Regions from separate parts of the Psychrobacillus sp. NPDC093200 genome, predicted to be linked through region 1. Evidence: riboswitches for the same ligand, from Rfam matches in the RefSeq annotation. Region 1 holds a riboswitch; the other holds the start of a gene.
What was found. A riboswitch is a leader RNA that binds a small molecule or an ion and turns the genes downstream of it on or off. The one in region 1 is predicted to bind S-adenosylmethionine.
Positions count from the first base shown of each region.

Region 1 (4,480 bases):
TTGTTGTTTCCACTTCGTTTAATTTTCCTTCAATCGCTGCACGGACCATTGTACGAGTGTAAGAAAGCTTCATACGACTTCCAACGCCATATTCTCCACCAGTCCAGCCAGTGTTCACTAGGAATACTTGTGCTCCATGCTCGTCAATTTTCTTACCAAGCATTTCTGCATAAACTGTTGCATGCAATGGAAGGAATGGAGACCCGAAGCATGTTGAGAATGCAGGCTGAGGAGAAGTAACTCCACGTTCTGTACCAGCTAATTTAGACGTAAATCCACTTAAGAAGTGATACATTGCTTGCTCTTTAGTAAGTTTGCTGATAGGAGGTAGCACGCCAAATGCATCTGCAGTTAAGAAGATGATTGTATTTGGATGACCCGCTACAGATGGATCTACAATATTATCGATATATTGAATTGGGTAAGCTGCACGTGTATTTTCTGTTAAAGAGTTATCTGCATAATCTGCAACTCGTGTTGTATGGTCAACAACAACGTTTTCTAAAACAGTACCAAATTTAATAGCATCAAAGATTTGTGGTTCATTTTCTCTTGTTAGGTCGATACATTTTGCGTAGCAGCCACCTTCAATATTAAATACACCGTTATCTGACCAACCATGTTCATCATCACCGATTAGCTTTCTTCCAGCATCAGCAGATAATGTAGTTTTACCTGTACCTGAAAGGCCGAAGAATAATGTTACATCGCCTTTTTCTCCAACGTTAGCAGAGCAGTGCATAGGCAAAATATTTTGTTCTGGCAATAAATAGTTCATAATAGAGAAGATAGATTTTTTCATTTCTCCAGCGTATTCTGTTCCACCAATTAAAACAATACGTTTTTCCATAGATACAATGATAAAAGTCTCTGAATTTGTTCCATCAATAGCAGGATCTGCTTTGAAGTTTGGTGCGCTGATTACAGTAAAGTCTGCTTTATGAGCTACTAATTCTTCTTCAGAAGGACGAATAAATAGTTGGTGAGCAAAAAGATTATGCCAAGCATATTCGTTTATTACTTGAATGCTTAGACGTGAATCCTTATCAGCACCAGCAAATCCTTTGAATACAAATAGTTCATTTTGTTCTTTTAAATAGTTCATAACTTTTGTATATAATGCTTCAAAATGAGAAGATGAGATAGGTTGGTTTACAGAGCCCCAATCGATTTTGTCTTTTGAGATAGGTTCATCAACAATATACTTGTCTTGTGGAGAACGTCCTGTATATTTGCCTGTCTCTGCTTTAACAGCTCCAGTTGAAGTTAGTACTGCTTCTCCTCTAGAAGTAGCTTTTTCCACCAATTGTGGTACTGATAATTGAAGGCTAATGTTGTTACCAGCTAACAATTCGTTCAGTTCGCTCACAGTATCGATTGAATTCATTTAGTATTACCATCCTTTTTTAATTTTTATCTCTTCACGTAAATAGTCAACATAAAGAGGATTTTTCATTGATATGTGAAATAGTATAACACATTACACTAAATAGTCTACACTAATAGAAGCCCATTATTGGAATAATTTTTGTTTTTGAGAAAAAATTACATTTAATCGGTTGACTTATAACATATTTTTACGTATGATGGTGAATTGAACGGATACTCTTATTCCGAGCTGGTGGAGGGGTCAGGCCCTGTGAAACCCGGCAACCTGTAATTGAAAAATCATTACAAAGGTGCCCAACCTGAGACAAGGTGAAATCCCTTGATTGATAAGAGTGAAAGGTGTTTATGATATTAATCCCTTTCCTCATGTAATTACGTGAGTGAAAGGTTTTTTTATTTTACATCGCCCTAAATCCTTGTGTGCCAAGTCCGAAGCAGCTTCAAGTTTACTATTGGCTTGACATGGGAATGAGTACCGTATCAATTCCTGAGAGAAATCTCGCAGGATATAGGAGGGAATCTTTTGACACAACGTCGATTATTTACATCGGAGTCAGTAACAGAAGGGCATCCAGATAAAATTTGTGACCAAATTTCTGATGCTATATTAGATGCAATTTTAACGGAAGACCCTAATGCACGAGTTGCTTGTGAAACAACCGTTACTACAGGTTTAGTGTTAGTTGCAGGAGAAATAACAACTTCTACATATGTAGACATACCTAAAGTTGTACGTTCGACTATCCAAGAAATTGGTTATACACGTGCTAAATACGGCTTTGACTCTGAAACTTCAGCAGTTTTAACTGCGATTGATGAGCAATCCGCTGATATTGCAATGGGTGTAGACCAAGCGCTAGAGGCTAGAGAAGGTGCGATGACTGATTCAGATATCGAGGCTATTGGAGCAGGAGACCAAGGGTTAATGTTTGGTTACGCATGTAATGAAACTCCAGAGCTAATGCCACTACCAATCAGTCTAGCTCACAAACTTGCCCGTCGCTTAGCACAGGTTCGCAAGGATGAAACTTTAGACTACTTACGACCAGACGGTAAAACACAGGTAACAGTTGAATATGATGAAAATAACAACCCTGTTCATATTGATACGATTGTTATTTCTACACAACATCACCCAGAAATAACTTTAGAACAAATCCAAAGAGATTTAAAAGAGCATGTTATAAAACCGGTAGTACCTACTGATTTAATAACAGAGGAAACGAAATACTTTATTAACCCGACGGGACGATTTGTTATTGGTGGTCCTCAAGGTGATGCTGGACTAACTGGACGTAAAATTATTGTTGATACATACGGAGGTTATGCTCGCCATGGAGGAGGAGCTTTCTCTGGTAAAGATCCAACAAAAGTAGACCGTTCTGCAGCTTATGCCGCTCGTTATGTAGCAAAAAATATTGTTGCTGCTGGTCTTGCAGATCGCTGTGAGGTACAACTAGCGTATGCAATCGGTGTAGCACAACCAGTTTCTATCGCAATCGATACATTTGGTACAGGAAAAGTAGCAGAGGCGGATTTAGTATCATATATCCGTGATCTATTTGACCTTCGTCCAGCTGGAATTATTAAAATGCTAGACCTTCGTCGCCCAATTTACAAGCAAACGGCAGCTTACGGACATTTCGGACGTACTGACATCGATGCTCCATGGGAAAAAACCGACAAGGCAGAGCAATTAAAGCAAAAAGCGGGTATTTAAGAAATCAGAGACTTCCTTCTATTGGAATGCCTCGCCTAAAGAAAAAAGGTATTAAGAGGCTAACCTCTTAATACCTTTTGTTTTTTTCAAACAATTATACAGCTTAACGGTAAATAGGCTGACCAAATAAATGGATCTATTTACTCTTAATGGATTATTGTATAAAAATAACCGGAGTCAAATTTATAAAAATTTTAAAATTAGGTGTTTCTTAATTCTAATTTATTCTATTTTAAAATCGACCTTTCTATAAGGGTTTGATGGATTTATAGTACTGTCCTTTTTCAGCATATTCATGAATAATTCGTTGGACATCTTTTTTATCTTCGTCATTCAATTCACGTATAATCTTAGCTGGACTACCGAATGCTAAAGTATTAGGCGGGATTTTTTTCCCTTGAGGGACAAGACTACCAGCTCCAATAAATGCTCCTTCGCCAATTTCTGCACCATCTAAAATAATGGACCCCATGCCTATTAATGCGCCTTTACGTATAGTACAGCTATGTAATGTAACCTGGTGGCCAACAGTTACCTCATCTTCAATTATGAGTGGATTATTTGGGCTTTGATGAAGGCAACTTAAATCTTGAATACTAACTTTGCTTCCTATTATAGTAGGGGCAACGTCCCCTCTTATTACCGTATTAAACCAAATTGTAGTCTCTGGACCGATTGTAACATCACCTGTGATTGTGACATAATCAGCAATATAGGCAGATGCATCAATCGAAGGTTTCTTATCTTTGTATGGATAAATCAAAATAGACACGCTCCTTTGTTTTTCTAGAGTATAATTAATCCTATCAAACAAATCGAAAGAAAGAAATAAATAGAACGTAGAGAGTGTTACAGAAATGAGGTATGTTGAACATGTGGAAGTGGGAGTCAGATGAAAAGGCTAAAGCGGTTGTAATTATTGTTCATAGTGCCTATGAGCATCACAGACGTTATGCTTGGCTAATCGAAAAATTGCGAAGCTCAAATTGCCATATAGTGATGGGAGATTTGCCAGGTCACGGGGAGTTAGTGAGAACCAAGACCATTCACGATGAATCCTTTGATCTTTATAAAGACTACATAAAGCAAGCAGTACAGGTTGCTGTTTCATATGACCTTCCTATTTTTATAGTAGGACATGGACTTGGAGCAACCTTAGTTATGAAGATGTTACATAAGATAGAGGTGGAATATGCTGGTGTTATCTTAACATCTCCGTGGCTTTTGTTAAAAAAACTTCCTTCCAAGTGGACAAAGGCATTAGCTAAAATCTCTGTGCAGCAGAAGATCAATCATGACATTGAACTAAAGGAACTTACTAGAAACTACAGCGCCTATCAAAATCTAGTAAACGATCCGTATTATCGAACG
Region 1 covers NZ_JBNNVC010000002.1:16,430-20,909, forward strand. The annotation lists gene pckA (phosphoenolpyruvate carboxykinase (ATP)) at 1-1,387, opposite strand, end outside; SAM riboswitch class I at 1,606-1,722, shown strand; gene metK (methionine adenosyltransferase) at 1,913-3,109, shown strand; gene ACQKNZ_RS07730 (gamma carbonic anhydrase family protein) at 3,357-3,872, opposite strand; gene ACQKNZ_RS07735 (alpha/beta hydrolase) at 3,983-4,480, shown strand, end outside.

Region 2 (4,480 bases), on a different contig from region 1:
GTGAGTGGCTTAGTACCATTTAACTCATGTATTTCATTCATTTCATTGGATACAAGCTTTTCTACTCTATCTTCCACGAGTTTATTTATTTCTACTGTCATTTTTTCTTCATTAATTTTTTCATTAAAAAAGGCATGCTTTCGTTCATACTGCTCCTTAAACTCCTCGTATAGCTCCTCTTTTATCCCCCTTGCCACAAGTGAAGACTTTAGATCGCTATTTAAGGAAGAACTAGGATCCTTCTGCTTTTTTAGGTAAAAAAGTAGAAAGGTTATTATATGAACTGGCAAGCCAAGTAAAAATAATAAGATTCTAAAGAAAGAATGATGTTGTAGTCTTCCATAGGTCAAACTTAGTGCGTTGGAAGAAGATTTTCTTCCCATACCAAATACCCCCTCCCTATATTGTATAAATCCGAGTGGTATAGTATAGTATAGATTCGAACTACTATTAAGTCAACGCAAATAATTTGGTTCTATTAAGCGTAGGGTTAAATGCGCCATAATTGTGCGTGTTTAGTCTTCTTTTTTGTAGAAACCGCTCATATTACTTAAAATATACGCTCTCTACTGAAAGAGCATGAATCATAAATAATAAATTGAAGATTTTAATCAGATAGGTGGTTTTCATGGAAACTATTTTAAAAGTAAAAGATTTACAGATTTCTTTTTTAACAAACGACAATGAATTTGAGGCTGTTCGAGGCGTAAGCTTTGAAGTAAGAAAAGGAGAAACACTTGGCATTGTAGGAGAATCAGGTAGTGGAAAAAGTGTCACTGCCCGCTCCATCATGCGCCTGCTGCCTTCTCCCCCCTCCTTCATGAAAAATGGCTCCATTGAATTTTTAGGAGAATCTCTTGAGACAAAAACCGAAAAGGAAATGGAGAATATTAGAGGAAGAGATATCAGTATGATTTTCCAGGATCCCATGACATCTTTAAACCCTACCATTCGAATTGGCCCACAGATTGCAGAAAGTCTTATCAAGCACCAGCAGCTTTCTAAAAAAGAGGCAAAGAACCAAGCAGTTGAAATCTTGAAGCTAGTAGGCATTAAGAATAGCGAAGAGCGCTACAACCAGTATCCTCACGAATTTTCAGGTGGTATGCGCCAAAGAGTTATGATCGCTATTGCACTTGCCTGCAAGCCAACGCTATTAATAGCAGATGAACCGACAACTGCACTAGACGTTACCATTCAGGCTCAGATTTTGAATTTAATGAAGGATATGCAGCAAAGATTTGGCACCTCCATTATTTTAATCACTCATGATTTGGGTGTAGTTGCAGGTATGTGCGATCGAGTGGCAGTTATGAAAAACGGCGAAATTGTAGAAACCGGGACAACTGAAAAGATATTTGAAAATCCTCAGCATGACTATACAAAAAAATTATTAAATGCACTTCCTCGTTTAGATGAAAGGAAGAAACCCAAGAGACCACCGCTTCGTTCCATTGGTTTAGAAAATGGCAAGCCGTTATTAGAGGTCAAATCTTTGAAGCAGCATTTCCAATTAGGCAAAGGGAATGTGCTGAAGGCCGTTGATGATATCAGCTTCTTCATCAAACCTGGAGAAACCCTTGGACTTGTAGGAGAATCTGGCTCAGGAAAATCAACTACCGGTCGGTCCATTCTTCGGTTACATGAGCCTACGGATGGAGATGTGCTTTATCAGGGAATGGCCATCAACCGTTTGAGTAAAAGTGAATTAAAAACGATGCGACGACATATGCAGATTATCTTTCAGGATCCGTATTCTTCCTTAAATCCTCGTTTAAAGGTGTTAGATATTATCGGCCAGGCATTAGATATTCATCGTTTGAGCAAAAATACAGAGGAAAGAAAACAACGTGTAGAAGAGTTACTAAAAATGGTAGGGTTGGATTCCTCCCATGCCATGCGTTATCCACATGAGTTTTCAGGTGGCCAACGACAACGAATCGGCATTGCCCGAGCACTGGCAGTAGAGCCTGACTTTATAGTCTGTGATGAACCACTATCAGCTTTAGACGTTTCTATACAGGCACAAATTGTAGAACTACTAGAGGATTTACAGCATAGACTAGGTCTAACTTACCTTTTCATCGCACATGATCTATCTATGGTTAAGCATATTAGTGATCGGGTAGCGGTGATGTATGCTGGTAAAATTGTGGAGCTTGCGGAAAGTGAAGAGCTTTATTCTAACCCACAACATCCTTATACAAAATCCCTATTAGCAGCAATCCCTATTCCTGATCCTAAGGTAGAAGCTAAGAAAAAAAGGAAGCTTTTGGAGGAATCAAATGTAGAGGATAGATATCAATTGAAGCAATCTAAGCTTGTGGAAGTTTCCTCCGGTCACTGGGTAGCAATTCCAAATGTGAAATAACTCTTGAATTTAAATTCATCCCATGATAAACTTACTTATCGCTAAATTTTGAAAATTATATATTTTTATTTCTTATCAAGAGAGACGGAGGGATTGGCCCTATGATGTCTCAGCAACCAGCCATTATAGGTGTGGTGCTAAATCCAATAGACATTTTTGTCTTGAAGATAAGAAGAATGACTTCAATCTATATTGGGGGTTCTCTTCTTATGAAGAGAGCCCTCTTTTTATTTGGCAAAATGCTTTTCTATTCTATATTTATCCTGAATTTTTTTATCTTAGAATCTACTTTGTGATTTATTTTCGAAATGTTGAACCTATTAATAATAAGAGGTGAATAACAATGTCCAAAACTCACATTAATACACAATTAGTTCAATTAGGTAATCATTGTGATCCAAAAACTGGAGCAGTTAATCCTCCTATCTATTTATCCACAGCCTATAAACATCATGGTCTTGGCCAATCTACCGGCTATGACTATACTCGAACTAAAAACCCTACACGAGCTATTTTAGAGGAGGGAATAGCCAAGCTAGAGCAAGGCGATACAGGATTTGCCTGTAGTTCGGGAATGGCAGCCATTCAATTGGTCCTTTCCCTTTTCCGTTCAGGTGATGAATTGATTGCCCCAGAGGACTTATATGGAGGTACTTATCGCCTTTTCAATCAATATTCTGACTCCTATAATATTAGGACTATTTATAGTAAATTTACCTCTTACGTAGAGGTGGAATCTCTTATTACCAAAAATACGAAGGCAATCTTTCTTGAAACACCTACTAATCCGTTAATGCAAGAGATTGATATTCAGCTATACGCGGAGTTAGCTAAGAAGCATGAGTTACTTTTAATTGTGGATAATACCTTCTTAACTCCTTTTTTACAGAGGCCAATAGAACTTGGCGCAGACATTGTCATACATAGTGCTACTAAATATATCGGAGGTCACAATGATGTACTGGCTGGGTTGGTTGTATCAAAAGGCGTTAAATTGGGCGAGAAATTACAGGCTAACCATAACGCAGCAGGTGCAGTCCTTTCACCATTTGATTCATGGCTGTTGATACGTGGGTTAAAAACTCTCCATCTAAGAATGAAACAGCATGAAGCAAACGCAAAGAAGTTAGTAAAATTTTTAGAGCAACAGCATTTAATAAAAGATGTTCTCTATGCAGGCAAGGGTGGCATGCTCTCCTTCCGTCTTCAAAGAAGCGAACTGGTAGGTCCTTTTTTAGAAAAGCTAAAGTTAATCATATTTGCTGAAAGTCTTGGTGGTGTGGAAAGCTTCATTACTTACCCTGCCACTCAAACACACGCAGATATACCAGAATCTGAACGAATTGCTCGGGGAGTAGATAATAGTTTATTAAGGTTTTCTGTTGGTATTGAGGAAGCGGAAGATTTAATCAATGACTTAAAGCAAGTATTTGTAGCTTTAGAGAAGGAGGTTATTGTTTAATGGAATCTATTCATCAACAACTTGAAACTAGTTTAATTACTGCTTCAACTCGAGGTGATTATGAAAGAAGAACCGGTGCTGTGAATGTTCCAATCTATTTATCTTCTACCTTCCATCAGGAAAGTTTGGATAGCTTCGGCCCATTTGATTATAGTCGGTCTGGTAATCCAACCAGAGAAGCATTAGAAAAAACCATAGCAGAGCTAGAGGGTGGTACGCGAGGATTTGCTTTCGCTTCTGGTCTGGCAGCGATATCAACCTCTTTAATGCTGTTATCTGCCGGAGACCATATAATCATGACGGAGGACGTTTATGGTGGCACCTTTCGCTTTGTGACCGAGGTTTTACCTCGCTTTGGTATAGAGCATTCTTTTGTTAACCTTTCTAATTTAGATGCTGTTGAGCAGGCAATTCAGTCCAATACCAAACTAATATATATAGAAACTCCCTCAAATCCGAGAGTAGGTATAACTGATATTGCCGGTATTGTAGAAATAGCTAAAGCCAATAATTGTCTAACCTTTTTAGACAATACCTTCATGACACCACTCTACCAAAGGCCGCTCGAATTAGGTGTAGACGTTGTTTTGCATAGTGCAACTAAGTTCTTGTCTGGACATAGTGATATCATTGCCGGCCTTGCTGTT
Region 2 covers NZ_JBNNVC010000001.1:394,994-399,473, reverse strand. The annotation lists gene ACQKNZ_RS01945 (ABC transporter permease subunit) at 1-383, opposite strand, end outside; gene ACQKNZ_RS01940 (dipeptide ABC transporter ATP-binding protein) at 629-2,371, shown strand; SAM riboswitch class I at 2,441-2,545, shown strand; gene ACQKNZ_RS01935 (methionine biosynthesis PLP-dependent protein) at 2,715-3,833, shown strand; gene metC (cystathionine beta-lyase) at 3,842-4,480, shown strand, end outside.
Region 2: linked by a shared signal. The riboswitch ahead of ACQKNZ_RS01935 (methionine biosynthesis PLP-dependent protein) and the one ahead of metK (methionine adenosyltransferase) in region 1 are both predicted to bind S-adenosylmethionine.